2 regions of the Blastococcus sp. KM273129 genome follow, and region 1 is predicted to be linked to the other one. Evidence: riboswitches for the same ligand, from Rfam matches in the RefSeq annotation. Region 1 holds a riboswitch; the other holds the start of a gene.
The links. Region 1 has a riboswitch for thiamine pyrophosphate ahead of thiM (hydroxyethylthiazole kinase). Riboswitches for the same ligand answer to the same signal wherever they lie in the genome.
Positions count from the first base shown of each region.

Region 2: another riboswitch for thiamine pyrophosphate. It lies ahead of E9565_RS16425 (ECF transporter S component); the one in region 1 lies ahead of thiM (hydroxyethylthiazole kinase).

Region 1 is NZ_SSXB01000021.1:3,914-11,435, forward strand. Features, by position in the region: gene E9565_RS08600 (alpha/beta fold hydrolase) at 1-267, opposite strand, end outside; gene E9565_RS08605 (DUF3152 domain-containing protein) at 310-1,740, opposite strand; gene E9565_RS08610 (DEAD/DEAH box helicase) at 1,959-3,707, shown strand; gene E9565_RS08615 (maleylpyruvate isomerase family mycothiol-dependent enzyme) at 3,714-4,334, opposite strand; gene E9565_RS08620 (alcohol dehydrogenase catalytic domain-containing protein) at 4,437-5,450, opposite strand; TPP riboswitch at 5,445-5,547, opposite strand; TPP riboswitch at 5,581-5,674, shown strand; gene thiM (hydroxyethylthiazole kinase) at 5,668-6,474, shown strand; gene thiE (thiamine phosphate synthase) at 6,474-7,136, shown strand; gene thiD (bifunctional hydroxymethylpyrimidine kinase/phosphomethylpyrimidine kinase) at 7,133-7,522, shown strand, end outside.
Region 2 is NZ_SSXB01000065.1:13,695-21,216, reverse strand. Features, by position in the region: gene E9565_RS16450 (SpoIIE family protein phosphatase) at 1-798, shown strand, start outside; gene E9565_RS16440 (anti-sigma regulatory factor) at 809-1,231, opposite strand; gene E9565_RS16435 (energy-coupling factor transporter transmembrane protein EcfT) at 1,339-2,106, opposite strand; gene E9565_RS16430 (ABC transporter ATP-binding protein) at 2,103-3,452, opposite strand; gene E9565_RS16425 (ECF transporter S component) at 3,533-4,150, opposite strand; TPP riboswitch at 4,147-4,250, opposite strand; gene E9565_RS16420 (Nramp family divalent metal transporter) at 4,381-5,673, opposite strand; gene E9565_RS23340 (Mut7-C ubiquitin/RNAse domain-containing protein) at 5,768-6,487, opposite strand; gene E9565_RS16410 (SDR family oxidoreductase) at 6,591-7,394, shown strand; gene E9565_RS16405 (GNAT family N-acetyltransferase) at 7,415-7,522, shown strand, end outside.

The DNA of each region.
Region 1 (7,522 bases):
GTGGCCGACCAGCGTGGCCGGCTCGCCGAAGGACTCGAGCTCCGCGGCGACCAGTTCGGCCATGTCCACGTAGTCGACCCGGTCGGTCCACGGGGAATGGCCGTGGTTGGGCAGGTCCAGCAGCGTCACGCGGTGGTCGTCGGCCAGGCCCTTCGCGATCGTCGTCCAGTTCTTCCCCTGACCGAACAGGCCGTGCACGAAGACCACGGGCGGGCCGGCCTCACCCAGCGTCCGGGCGTGCAGGGCATCCTCGGCGTTCTCCGTCACCGGGCGATTCCACCAGAGGTCGCGGGGCCGCGCGGCCCCGCGTCAGTCCAGCACGACCTCGGTCTCGCCGGTGTCGCCGTCCAGCGTGATGTACCCGTTCTCGAAGTCGGCCCGGCTGCCGCCCTCCACCGAGTAGATCCCGCTCGTCGGGTAGCCCAGCGGCCCCCGTTCCCAGCCCGACTCGGCCCAGCGCGTGCGGATGTCGTCGTAGAGCTCGTGCGCCCCGGTCTCGGCGGTCCAGTAGATCGAGGCACCGCCCGGCCGGGAGAAGTGGTTGAAGCGACCACGCCCGTCCGGGGTGCCCAGCTCACCGGTCACCGGGTAACCCAGCAGGCTCCGCTCCCAGCCCATCTCGGCCCACCGCGCCCGGATGGCCCCGTAGATGTCGTGGGCGCCGGTGTCCTCGGTCCAGTAGATCGAGCCGCCGCCCGGCCGGGAGAAGTGGTTGAACCGCCCCTCGCCGTCCGGGGTGCCCAGCTCACCGGTCACCGGGTAGCCCAGCGGCCCCCGCTCCCAGCCCATCTCGGCCCAGCGCGCCCGGATCGCCCCGTAGATCTCGTGCGTGCCGGTCGCCAGGGTCGAGTAGATCGAGGCACCGCCGGGCCGGGAAAAGTGGTTGTACCGCCCGTGCCCGTCCGGCGTCCCGAGCTCACCGGTCACCGGGTAGCCGAGCGGCCCCTGCTCCCAGCCCAGCTGGGCCCAGCGCTGCCAGATCTGGCCGTAGATCTCGTGCGCCCCGGTGGACGGCGTCCAGTAGATCGACCCGCCGTCGGGGCGGCTGTAGTGCTGGTACCGGCCCACCTGGTCGGGAGCCACGTGCTCCCAGGTCACCGGCAGCCCCAGCAGGCTGCCGCCCTGCCCCAGCTCGCGGTACCGGGCCTCGACCCCCGACCAGGTGACCGAGACCCCCATGCGCGACCCCGCGTCCTCCCGCTCGGCGATGACCGGCCACACGTTGGCCCGGCAGCCCTGCAGGGAGATCGACTGCTGCTGCATGACCCAGGCGGTGCGTCCGGCGGTCGGGCAGTCGGTGTGCGGGATGCCGATCCAGTGCCCGACCTCGTGCAGGATCACGTAGCGCTGGTACAGCTCCAGGCTGTGCGGCCAGGCGTCCGTGCCGAACCGCCAGCGGTCGTCGTTGATGTAGACCGAGCGCCCGACCCGGCAGCTCCACTGGGCGCTGCAGCCGGGTGCCGCGTTCCCGACCACCGTCGGCGACGCCAGGATCAGGTCGAAGTCGCTCCCCGAGTCCACCTGCTCGAACGCCAGGGTGCCGCCGAGGCTCCACCCGCGGGGATCGGTGAGGGCGTCCCGCGCGACGTCGGTGAAGTAGCCGAGGTCGCCGGCGACCGCCCCTTGCGTGGAGACCGTGTAGGTCACCGTCCGCTCGGCGGCGGAGGCGCCCGCAGGCTGCAGGACGACCGCCGCCACGGCGACGAGGGCGGCGAGGAGGAGGCGCAGGGTTCTGGTCATGGGGTCCTCCGGCGCGGGCAGCGCTGCCCGCGCGTCAGGTCCGGGCCGGTGGACGGCGGGGCCGAGCGCACCGGCTGCTGTCGCTGACCGGTCTACCGCACCGGGGCCGCCCGGTGGCATGTCGATCTCGTGACGATCGGCCGACGGCGCGCCCGCCACCTGCCCGGGGCCGTCGTCCCCGGCCTCTACCGTGCCGGGGGATCGACGGGGGGATGCAGATGCCAGGACGGCGCCGGAGCGCGAGCAGCAGCACGCGCACCCGACGGACGACGGCGACGGCGACGACGCGGAAGGCGAGCCCGCGGAAGGCGACCGCGCGGAAGCCGGCAGCGCGGAAGGCCGCCCCGGAGCTGCCCACCGCCGGCCCCGGGGAGCGGGTGTGGGTGCTGGCCGTGCCCTTCCGCGCCCCCGCGCCGGGTGCCGTCTGGCACCCGGGGCTGCAGGCGCACGTGTGGGTGGGGGCGGCGCTGCCGCCCGAGCTCGCGGCCTACGACCCGCCCGCCTACAGCCTGGAGCGCTTCCTCGAGGACGAGCTCAACGAGGAGCCGCGCCCGCTGCCGGTGAGCCCCGCGCTCGTGCCGCGCCCCCAGCAGGAGGCGGGCGCCGCGGTCGTCGCCGCGCACGCCGCCGCGGGCGGCCGCGTCTTCCTTCTCGGCGACGACCCCGGCGTCGGCAAGACCGGGACGGCGATCCTCGCGGTGCACGAGATCGCCGCGCAGCGGCCGGTGCGCACCGTGCTGGTCATCGCCGACCGGCCGGCCGCGATCACCATCCCGCACTGGGCGCGCTCGATCGCCGGCTTCGGCGACGGCGGCCTGCGCTGGTGCGTCACCACGTGGGACCGGCTGGGCAAGGTGGCGAAGCTGCGGTTCGACGTCGTCGTCGCCGACGAGGCGCACATGGTGCGGCACACGACGACGCAGCGGTGGAAGCACTGGAAGGCCGTCTCCGGCGCCGCCCGCGTCAAGGAGACCCCCTACGTGCTCGCCGCGACCGCGACCCCGGCGCACACGCCGCTGGAACTCCCCTACCTCGCGCCCGAGTTCGCCGCCCGGCACGGGGAGCCGATCAAGGAGTGGGCCGACCTCCCGAAGGCGCTCGAGCGGCACACGTTCCACGTGGAACGTGGCCGCTACGGCTGGCAGTGGACCGAGGACGCCGACCAGCGCCGCGCGGACCTGGCCCGCCTGCAGTCCTGGCTCGCCGACGCCGACCCGCCCGCCACGCTGCACCGCCCGGCCCCCTGGGGGCCGGTCTCGGTGACCGGGACCCCGGTGCTGCTCACCCCGGCCGAGCGGGCGCAGTACGAGGCCGAGTGGTCGGAGTTCCGCGCCGAGATGCAACTGGCCCGCCGCGGCCGGCAGACCGCCCGCGGCCGGGCGGCGCTGCTGCGGTTCCGCCAGAAGGCCGGGCTCATCCGCGTCCAGGCCACCGTCGACTGGGTCAAGGCGCAGGTGGAGGCCGAGCGCCAGGTGGCGGTGTCGGTCGAGTTCGTGGAGACGGCGGCCGACCCGATCCGCGAGGCGCTGCTCGACGCCGGCATCCCGGTGGCGTCCATCTACGGCCGCGACCGGTTCGACGTCGAGGCCGAGCGGCTGCGGTTCCAGCGCGGGGAGGCCGCGGTCTGCGTCTTCACCGTCACCGCCTCGATCAGCCTGCACGCCGGTGAGCTGCTGCCCGGCGGGTCCACGGCATCTGAGGTGCCGCGGGTGGGGCTGTTCCACCAGCCGCGATTCTCCGGCATCCAGGCGCGGCAGGTCACCGGGCGGACCCATCGCGACGGTCGCTCCTCGCCGTGGCGGGTGGCGTTCGCGGCCGACACGGTGGAGGAGCAGGTCGCGCGGGTGATGGTGGAGCGGCTGGCGGTCAGCGGCTCCACGGCCGGGGCGGACACCTCCTCGCTGCAGGAGATCGCCGAACTCCTCGACGCCGACTGGCTGCCCACCGCCGCCCTGACCGAGGGCTGAGCGGGGTCAGCGACGGCGGAGGGCCTGGCCGTCCGGCAGCGTGCGCCCGGCCAGCAGCGCGACGAGCCGGCCGGTGCCTGCCCCGACGACCGCGCCGTCGCCCCAGGCCCGCGCCGCATCGGTCGCCTCAAACCGCGCACCGGACAGGTCGACGCCGAAGAGCGAGCCGTCCGCGGCGGCGAGCTGGTCGAGGACGGCGAGCGCCGCGCCGGCCGGCGCGACCGGCGGCCGGTCGAGGGCCAGCGTCACGTCGAGCGAGTGGACGACGGCGTGCGTCAGCGCCCCCGGGGCGCCCCCGCCCGGCGGCTGCCACCGGTGCAGGACCGGGGAGCGCAGCGCGGCCAGGAGCTCGGCGGCCGGGAGGGCGGCGTCCCGGGCCGCCACCGTGTCGGAGAGACGGCCGAAGTCGCCACCCGCGGCGGCCATCTCCGCGCCGAACCGCTCCGGCGTCAGCCGCACCGGCATGGTCACGTGCGCCACCACGTGCCGGACCCGCCAGCCCGCGCAGAGCGACGGTCCGTCCCAGGCGCCCGGGTCGGCGGCCAGCAGGTCGGCGAGGCCGCCGTAGGTCGTCGCCACCCACCGCTCGACGTCGCGACCGCCCGCGCCGTCCCCGTTCCCGGTCATCCGCATTCCCTCTCATCGGCCGGTCGGCGCTCCGGGGACGACCGGCCCTCGTGCACACGACCGCGGGGGGCGCGGGAACTCATCGCTCCCGGTCGCCGCCCGTCACGGCACGAGCACCGCCCGGCCCACGACGCGGCCGGCCCGCAGGTCCTCCAGCACCCGAGGAGCGTCCGCGAGCGGGTGTTCCGTGACGGTGGTGCGGAGCCGGCCCCGTGCGGCCAGGTCGAGGGCCGCCACCAGCTCGGAGCGCCGGTTGCCGACGGAGGTGAGGATCCGCTGCTCGGGGACGACGAGGGACAGCGGGTCGAGCCCGATCCGGTCGAAGCTGTAGCCGACGTAGACGAGCCTCCCCTGCTTCCCGAGCGATGCGAGCGCGTTCGCGCTGGTCTCGCGGGTGCCCACCAGCTCGACGACGACGTCGGCCCCCGCACCTCCGGTGGCGGCGCGGACAGCCGCGACCACGTCCTCGACGCCCGCGTCGACGGTCACCTCGGCGCCCAGCTCGCGGGCCAGCGCGAGGCGGTCTGCGTTGCGGGCGACGGCGATCGGCCGGGCACCTCTCTCGCGCAGCACCTGGACGAGCGCCAGGCCCACACCCCCGACGCCGTAGACGACGGCGGTGTCACCGGGCCGCACGCCGGCGACCTCGACGGCGTGCAGCGCGGTGGTCGCGCTGCAGCACAGCACCGCTGCCGTCGAGAGGTCGACCTCCGGCGGGACGGGCACCACGGCCGACGCCGGCACCACGACCTGCTCGGCGAAGCCGCCGTCGGTCGCGAAGGCGAGGAACCCCAGGGGTGCGTCGCAGAGGTGGTCGTCGCCGCTGCGGCACCACCGGCACCGGCCACAGGCGTGCAGGTAGTGCACCGCGACGCGGCCTCCCGCGGCGACGTCGGAGACGCCCTCGCCCACCTCTGCGACGACGCCCGCCACCTCGTGGCCCAGGGTGATCGGCGTCCGCGCCGGGGTCAGCAGCCCGTCGAGGAAGTGCAGCTCGGTCCCGCAGACACCGGCGGCCGCGACGTCGATCAGGACCTCGCCGGGCCCGGGCCGCAGCGGGTCGAGCTCCTCGACCCGCGGTGGACGGCCCACCTCGTGGAAACGCACGGCACGCATCGACAGCCTCCCTACGCCGGTATGACCCGGACAGGTTCGAACGGTCGGCGGCCGCTGCCGCCCTCTCAGCCCGCTCCGGCGGGCTCCCGCGGTACGGCCGGGGACGCTACCTCCTGCTAGGTTCGGCCCTGTACGTGGCACGGGGTGTCCCGCCCGGGACTGAGATCACACCCGCCGAACCTGCTCCAGTTCGCACTGGCGAAGGGATGTCACCGGCATGTCCGATGCTGTGGAAGTCGTCGACCTGCGCGCTGCCCGAGCGGCGCTGAGCGGGACCGCGCCGCTGGTGCACTGCCTGACCAACACGGTGGTGCAGACGCTCACCGCCAACGCCCTGCTCGCGGTCGGCGCGGCCCCGGCGATGGTCGACGCGCCCGAGGAGGCGGGGGACTTCGCCGCCGTCGCCTCCGCCGTCCTGGTCAACGTCGGCACCGTCAACGCGCGCACCGCCGAGGCGATGCGGCTGGCCGCCCGGTCGGCCGGGGCGGCGGGCACCCCGTGGGTGCTCGACCCGGTCGCCGTCGGCGGCCTCGGCTACCGGACGGCGCTGGCGGCCGAGCTGGTGGCGCTCGGCCCCGCCGTCGTCCGGGGCAACCCCTCGGAGGTCATGGCGCTGGCCGGGGCGGGCTCCGGCGGGCGCGGCGTGGACAGCACCGCGGGCGCCGAGGACGCCGCCTCCGCCGCCGCAGGGCTCGCCGGGCGGGCGGGCGGCGTGGTCGCGGTCAGCGGCGAGGTGGACCTGATCACCGACGGCGCACGCACCATCCGGGTGGGCGGGGGCTCACCGCTGCTGACCCGCACCACCGGCGCCGGGTGCGCGCTCGGGGCGCTGGTCGCCGCCTACGTCGCCGCGACCGGCGACCCCTTCACCGGTGCCGTGGCCGCGCACGCGCACGTCGCCCTCGCCGCCGAGCGGGCCGCGGCGGGCGCCGCCGGGCCGGGCACCTTCGCGGCGGCCTGGCTGGACGCGCTCGACGCCGTCGGCCCCGAGGACCTGGCGCGCGCGGACGTGCGGAGCGCCTGATGCGCCCGGCGTTCGACCCGACCCTCTACCTGGTCACCGACACGCAGCTGTGCCGGCCGCGACCGGTGGCCGACGTCGTCCGCGCCGCGGTCGCCGGTGGCGTCACCGCCGTCCAGGTGCGCGACAAGGACGCCCCCCGCCGAGAGCTGCTGTCGCTGACCCGCTCGGTGCAGGCCGCGCTCGCCGACCGGCCGGACGTGGCGGTGGTGGTGAACGACGCCCTCGACGTCGCCCTGCTCGCCGGCGCCTCGGGTGTGCACGTCGGCCAGGAGGACCTGCCGGTGACCGAGGTGCGGGCGGCGCTCGGGCCCGATCGGCTGGTCGGCCTCTCCGTGGAGAGCACCGAGGACCTCGCCGCCGCGCTCCGCCTGCCGGCGGGCACCGTCGACCTCGTCGGCCTCAGCCCGGTGTGGGCGACGCCGACCAAACCCGAGGCCGGTCAGGGGCTGGGCCTGGCCACCGTCCGGGAGCTGGCCGCCACCGCACGGGCCGCGGGGCTGACCACCGTGGCGATCGGCGGCATCGACGCGACCCGGGCGGCCGCGGCGGCGGCCACGGGCGTGCACGGCGTCTGCGTGGTCTCGGCGATCTGCGCGGCACCCGATCCGCGGGCCGCGGCGGCGGCGCTGCGCGCCCAGCTCGCCCCGGTGGGCGCGCGATGACGCCGACCGCGCTCTCCGTGGCCGGCAGCGACCCCAGCGGCGGCGCCGGCATCCAGGCGGACCTGAAGACGTTCAGCGCCCTCGGCGCGTACGGGACGGCGGTGCTCACCGCCCTCACCGCGCAGAGCACCCGCGGTGTCGACGGCGTGCACCCGGTACCGGCGGAGTTCGTCACCCGGCAGCTGCACACCCTGCTCGACGACGTCGAGGTGCACGCCACCAAGCTCGGGATGCTGGGCAGCGCCGACGTGGTGCGCGCGGTGGCCGCGGTGCTGGCCGAGCGGCTCCCCGGCCCGGTCGTCTGCGACCCGGTGATGGTGGCGACGAGCGGCCACCGGCTGATCGACGACGACGCGGTGGCAGCGGTCCGCACCGAACTGCTGCCG
Region 2 (7,522 bases), on a different contig from region 1:
GTGCGCGAGGTCGCCGGGCGGGTCGCCCTGGCGCTGGACAACGCCCGGCTCTACGAGCAGCAGCGCCGGCTGGCCGAGGGGCTGCAGCGCAGCCTGCTCACGGCGCCGCCGCAGCCGGACCACTCCGAGATCGAGGTGCGCTACCACCCGGCGGTGGCGGTCGCCGAGGTCGGCGGTGACTGGTACGACGCCTTCCTGCAGCCCTCGGGCGCGACGGTGCTGGTGATCGGCGACGTCGTCGGGCACGACACCGCAGCGGCGGCGGCCATGGGCCAGCTGCGCGGGATGCTGCGCGGCATCGCCTACCGCGACATCGGCCCGGCCGGCGTGCTCACCGACCTCGACCTCGCCATCCGGGGCCTGGACGTGGGCACGCTGGCCACCGCCGCGGTCGTGCGGGTCGAGCAGACCGACGAGGAGCGGGCCGCGGGCGTGACCCGGCTCCGCTGGTCCAACGCCGGCCACCCGCCGCCGCTGCTGCTGCGGCCCGACGGCCGGATCGAGGAGCTGGCCGGCGAGCGGGCCGAGCTCATGCTCGGGGTGGAGCCGGCCACGCGGCGCACCGAGACGGTGGTGGCGGTGCCGCGGGGGGCCACGCTGCTGCTGTACACCGACGGCCTGGTCGAGGGGCGCGACCTGTCGCTCGACGAGGGCACCGCCCGGCTGCGGTCGGCGCTCGCCGAGCTGGCCGACCGGCCGCTCCCCGAGCTGTGCGACGCCCTGCTGGAGCGGCTGCGGCCCGAGGGGCTGCAGGACGACGTCGCCCTCGTGGCGCTGCGGCTGCACCCGCAGGGCTGACCCCGGTCGGTCAGCGGCGGAGCAGCGCCCAGACGTGCTTGGCGGCCCCGTCGGCGTACCAGCCGTGCTCCGCGGCCAGCTCGGCGATCAGGTAGAGCCCCAGCCCGCCGAGGCTGGGGTCGCGGCCCACGGCGGGCTCCGGCGGGTGCTGGGCGGCCTGGTCGGTCACCTCCAGCAGGTAGGCGTCGCCGGTGGTGCGCAGCGTCGCCCGCACCTCCCCGCCGCCGTGGCGCAGGGCGTTGGACGCCATCTCGTCCAGGGCCAGCACCAGCCGGTCGAGGAGGTCGGCGAGGCCGGGGCCGGAGAGGCGGGCGCGGACCTCCGCCCGCACCCCGGGCAGCTCGGCGACGTCGCGCAGGCGCCAGGTGAGGACCGCCTCCGCGGCAGGCGGGTACGCCGACGGCCAGATCGTGCCGGCCGCCTGCCCTGTCACGCCGCTGCTCTCCTCGGTTCCCGGCCCCCTGGTGCACGCGGGCCTGACCGTTCGCTATCGGCCGGAGCGGCGCCGGGTAAACCCGATGTCGCGAAGGTCACACCGCGTCAGCCGAACACCGGGGACCAGTGGCCGGTCTGCACGCTCAGCGTCACCGCGGACGCGCACACCACGACGGCGCCGACGACGAACCAGGTGTCGCGCCGGTGCAGCGCGGAGCCGCGGGCGTTGCTGCGGGGGACGCCGCAGTCGAAACCCCGGGCGTCCATCGCCGTCGCCAGCCGGCTGCCCCGCCGGATTGCGCCGACGAGCAGCGCGAACGCGGTGCCGGCGAACAGCCGCAGGCGGGCGCCCGGGCTGGCTCCGGCGTCGACGCCCCGCGCGCGGCGGGCCAGGCGGATGGTCTGCCACTCGGTGGCCAGCAGCGGCACCAGGCGCAGGGCGGCGAGCGCCCCGTAGGCGAACCGGGTGGAGACCCGCCAGTGCAGGGTGAGCGCGTCGGCCAGCCGCACCGGGTCCGTGGAGGAGACCAGCAGGACGCCCGGCAGGGCCAGCGCGATCACCCGCAGCCCCCAGGTGGCCCCGCTCAGCCACGCCGCCGCGCCGTCGAGGGTGCCGAACGCGACGTTGACCCACGCGACGCCGGCCGCGCTCAGCAGGAGGGGCCACGTGCGGTGCAGGATCGAGCGCGGGGTGGTCAGGCCCGCGGCGGGCAGCAGCGCCAGCTCGGCGGCGAGGACCACCGACGGCGTCACCAGGTCGCCGCTGACGAGCAGGACGACGGTGAGGACGGCGATCGCCGACAGCTGGGCGACGGGGTTGATCGCCGAGAGGGGGACCTCGCGGGCCGGGCCGAGGGTCAGCGGTGCGGTCACGACGCCGGCACCGGGTTCCCGAGGCGGAGGACGTCGTCGGCGAGCGCGTCGACGACGGCGGCGTCGTGGCTGACCAGGCACAGGGCGCGTCCGTCGGCCTGCTGCTCGGCCAGCAGCGCGACCAGCTCGGCCCAGGTGTCGCGGTCCTGGCCGAAGGTCGGCTCGTCCAGCACCAGGACCGGCGGGCGGGTCGCCAGCGCGGTGGCCACGGACAGTCGGCGCTGCTGGCCGCCGGAGAGGGTGAACGGGTTGGCCTCGGCGAGCGGCGCCAGCCCCAGCCGCTCGAGCAGGTCGTCGGCGCGCCGGCCGGCCGACGTGCGGTCCGCCCCGGCCCGCAGCGGTCCCAGGGAGAGCTCGTCGCGCACCCGCCCGGTCAGGAACTGGTGCTCGGGCTGCTGGAACACCGTGCCGATCCGCTCGACCAGCTCGGCCGCCCGCCACCGCGCCGGCGGCCGGTCGGGCCGGCGCAGCCCGGCACGCAGGGTGGGCCCCACCCGGAGCTGCCCGCTCGTCGGCGCCCGCAGCCCGGCGAGCAGCAGGGCCAGCGTGGACTTGCCGGTGCCGTTCGGTCCGGTCACGGCGAGCGTCCGGCCGGCGAGGAGCGCCGCGTCGGTCGGCGCGAGCGCGGGGCGGTCCGACCCGCGGTGGGTGTAGCCCACCGCCTCGGCGCGCAGGAGCGCCTCGCCGGCCGGGAGGCCGGCCCGGCGCACCGGGAACCGCAGCGGCGGTGGCGTCCAGCCGGAGGGGTGCTCGGTCAGCCCGCCGCCCGGCAGCAGCTCCACGACCCGGTCCACGAGCGGCAGCCACGCCTCCAGGTCGTGGTCGACGACGACCAGGGTGGCCGACCGGTCGGCCACCGCCCGGTCCACCGCCGCGCGCACCAGCGCGGCGCCGTCCGGGTCGAGCTGGGCGGTGGGCTCGTCCAGGAGCAGCAGGCCCGGGTGGGGGGCGAGGGCCCCGGCCAGCACCAGCCGCTGCTTCTGCCCGCCGGAGAGCGCCGCGGTCGCCCGGTCGCGGCCGAGCCCGAAGCCGACGGCGTCCAGCGCCGCGTCGACCGCGGGCCAGATGCGGTCCCGCGGCATCCCGACGTTCTCCAGCCCGAAGGCGACGTCGTCGCCGGCACGGGTCATGACCAGCTGGGAGTCCGGGTCCTGGAAGACCATGCCGACGCGCTGCCGGCTGCGGTCGGGCGGCTCGCCGTCGACGGTGAGCTCGCCCTCGACGTCACCGTTCTCCGGTTCCAGCAGCCCGCCGAGCGCGCGCAGCAGCGTGGACTTGCCGGCGCCCGAGCGGCCGGTGAGCAGCACCCGCTCGCCGGGGGCGATCCGCAGGTCGACGTCCCGCACCGCCCAGGCCCGCCGGGTGGCGTGCCGGAAGCCCCAGCCGCGCAGCCGGACGGCGGCCGGGCCCGAGGCCCCGGACGTCGTCAGACCCGGGTGCGACCGGACGCGAACGACGACAGCGCGCCGCTCGCGGCCAGCGCGCGGGCCAGCAGCACGCTGCCGATCCCGGCGACGACCGCGGTGCTGCCCACGACCAGCGCGACGTAGGTCGTCTTCCAGCCCGCCGACCAGTCGGGGTAGTAGTAGACGAGGTCGAGCACGGCGGCGGTCGCACCGGCGAGGACGGCGGCCAGCAGCGCGGGCGCCCAGCCGAACCGGCGGTAGCGGAAGGCGGCGAACCCGGCGTCGCCGGCCAGGCCCTGCAGCAGGCCGTAGACGATCGTCGTCGTCCCCCAGGCGGAGCCGAGCAGCGCGGAGACGATCGCGGCGACCAGCTCGGCGAAGAGGCCGGCACCGGGCTTGCGGACGATGAGCGGGGCGAGCACGGCGGGGATCAGCCAGACGCCGTACATGAACGCCTGGGCGGGCGGGAAGGCGGCGAACGCCGTCCCGGTGCCGGCCCAGAGCAGGCCCCAGGCCCAGAAGACGACGCCGAAGGCGGCGCCGAGGACGGCGGTGACGACGATGTCGACGGTGCGCCAGCGGTTGCTGCGCTCCCGGGCGGGCGCAGCGTTCGGCGAACGGACGGCCGGATCGGCCATTGCTTCCTCCAGACTCCCTGCGCCGGCATGACCCGGATCAGGTTCGAGGGTCTGCGGTGTCCCGCACTCTCAGCGCCGAAGCGCTCCCCTGCTGTTTGACGTGTTGAGTTGTGCTGCCGCCGAGCCTAGCCCACCCTCAGTCGGGCGTTATGTGCACATAACGCCCCCCGCACCGACCACCCCCTCTGTCGGGCGTTATGTGCACATAACGCCACCCGCACCGACCGCCGTCAGAGGACGAAGCCCAGGAGCAGGTGGGCGTTGAGCCCGATGATCAGGGCGGCGACGACGCTGCCCGCCACGGTGGTGGTCCGGCGGTTCACCCAGCCGCCCATCAGGTCGCGGCGGCTGGTGAGCCACAGCAGGGGCACGAGCGCGAACGGGATGCCGAACGAGAGCACGACCTGCGACCACACCAGCGCCGTCGTCGGGTCCCCGCCCAGCACCAGGACCGCCAGGGCAGGCGCGAGGGTGATCAGCCGGCGGGTGAGCACCGGGATGTGCCGCTTGAGGAACCCGGCCATCACGACCTGCCCGGCGTGCGTGCCCACCGACGACGAGGCGAAGCCGGAGGCCAGCAGCGCGAGGGCGAAGGCGAGCGCGGCCCCGGTGCCGAGCTGGTCACCGAGCCCGGTGTGCACCCCCTCCAGGGTGTCGACGCCGCTGTCGCTGGTGAACAGCTGCGCGGCGATGACCAGCATCGCGGCGTTGACCAGCCCGGCCAGGCCCATGGCCACCACGATGTCGATGCGCTGCGCCCGCAGCAGCCGGCCCCGTCCCTCCCGGGTGCGGCCGGCGGTGACCGCGTCGCCGTAGCGGCCCGGGGTGAGCGCGGAGTGCACGTAGATCACGTGCGGCATCACCGTGGCGCCCAGGATCCCGGTGGCCAGCACGAGGCTCTCGGCGCCGTCGAAGGAGGGCACCATGCCGCCGGCGAGCCCGCCCGGGTCGACGCCGGAGCCGAGCAGCGTGTACCCGAACCCGACCCCGATGACCAGCAGCAGGCCGGCGATGACCCGCTCGAACGGCCGGTACCCGCGGGACTGCGCGGCGAGCAGGACGAACGCGACCACGGCGGTGATGACGCCGCCGATCGGCAACGGGACCCCGAACAGCAGGTACAGCGCCACTGCCCCACCGACGATCTCGGCGAGGTCGGTGGCGATCGCGACCGCCTCCGCCTGCAGCCACAGCCCCCGGGTGACCGGCCGGGGCAGGTTCTCCCGGCAGAGCGTGGCCAGGTCGCGGCCGGTGGCGAGCCCGAGCTTCGCCGTGAGCGACTGGATGAGCATCGCCATGAGGTTCGCCGCGACGATCACCCAGAGCAGGGTGTAGCCGAACGCGGCGCCGCCGGAGAAGTTGGTCGCGAAGTTGCCGGGGTCGACGTAGGCGACGGCGGCGACGAAGGCGGGGCCGAGCATCGACCAGAGCCGGCGGCGACCCGGCGCCGTGCTCGCCGGGCGTTGCGCGGGCGCACGGAGCGTCGTCGGCAGGACGGCGGCCTCGGTCTTCGACAGGTACACGGCGGCCTCGCAGGGTGTCCGGGTGGCGGTCGCCCCTGGTCTGCCCGGCTCGCGTGTCACGCCGGGGCCGACCCGTGGCCCCCCGGGGCCAAGGTCAGCCTTGCCTGCCCGGGCCGGCGCGCCGGGCCCGCTCGACCAGCGCGTCGATGCGCGCGGCATGGGCGCCGCGCCAGTACACCCGCCCGCAGCCGGCGCACCGGGAGAAGTCCTCGACGGTGCGGCGGGTGCCCGGCTCGAGCAGACCGGCGACCTCCGCCTTCGGCACCGGGTGGAGGATCGCGCCGCAGGCGGTGCAGCGGGTGAGCGGTGCCAGCGGCACGGTGAACCGGTCCATCACGTCCACCAGCTGCTCCTCCGGCCGGTCGCCCCGCACGAGCGCGCCGTGCGGCAGGGCGCGGCGCATGAGCAGGCCGCGGTCCTGGGTGAGCAGCACCCGGTCCTCCGCCGCAGCCCGCGCGACCAGCGCCGGGTCGTCGGCGTCGTTCGACCAGGCTGCGTCCGCCCCGAGCAGCCGCAGGCGCCGGGCGAGCGCGCCGAGGCCGACGTCGAGCAGGAACCCGCCCGGGGGGACGGCGACCGGTCGCGGCGCGGGCTCCACCTCGAGCACCGCACCGGGGCGGACGCGTGCGGCGGGGGGCACCGGCGCGCCGTCCACGCGGATGGCGCCGACCTCGGTCAGGGGGATCCCGGCGGCCTGCACGAGGTGGCCGGCGGTCGTGTCGGGGTCGAAGGGCAGCGGCCGCTCACCGGCGCCCCGGTACCGCGCGGCCAGCAGCCGGCGCAGGTCCGGGGCGGGCCGCACGCGCACCTCCACGGCGGCGGGCTACCCCCGCGGGCCGGCGACACGCGCGCCAGGAGTGCACCGGCGTCCTCCTGGGCACGGAGGTCCCCGTCCGCCGTCCCACCCTGGAGGTCCCGTGTCCGACGCAACGCCCCGCCCCCTCGCCCTCGTCACCGGTGCGTCCAGCGGCATCGGGCTGGAGCTGGCCAAGCAGTTCGCCGAGCACGGGTTCGACCTCGTGGCCGTCGCCGAGGACGCCGAGCTCGACGCGGCGGCCGTGCAGCTGCGCGAGCGCGGTGCGGCCGTCTCGCCGATCCGGGCCGACCTCACCCGGCGCGAGGAGGTCGAGAAGGTGGTCGCGGCGGTGCGCGGGGCCGGCCGGCCGCTCGACGCGGCGGCGCTGAACGCCGGTGTCGGCCTCGGCGGCCGCTTCGTCGAGACCGACCTCGACCGGGAGATCGGGATGGTGGAGCTGAACTGCATCTCGACGATGCACCTGGCCAAGCGCGTCGCCCAGGACATGGTGGTCCGGGGCGAGGGGCGGATCCTGTTCACCTCGTCGGTCGCCTCGCAGGCCCCGGAGCCGTTCCAGGCCGTCTACTCCGCGACGAAGGCCTTCGTGCAGTTCCTGGCGCTGGGCCTCCGGGAGGAGCTCGAGGGCACCGGCGTCACCGTCACCGCCCTGCTGCCCGGGCCCACGGACACCGAGTTCTTCGACCGCGGCGACCTGACGGACACCAAGCTGGGCGCCAGCGACAGCAAGGACGACCCGGCGCTGGTCGCCCGCCAGGGGTACGAGGGGCTGATGAAGGGTGAGGCGTCGGTGTTCGCCGGGTCGGTGAGCAGCAAGCTGATGGGCCGGCTGTCGGCGCTCGTGCCCGATGCGGTCGCCGGCAAGACGCACAAGCCGATGACGGCCCCCGGCTCGGCCGAGGGCTGAGCCTGCGGCACGATCGGGGCGTGACCGAGCCGCTGCAGCCCGTCGACCTGCCGGTGGGCGACCTGCTGCTGCGCCCGTGGCGGGAGACCGACATCGGGGCGCTGTGGTCGGCGTTCCAGGACCGCGAG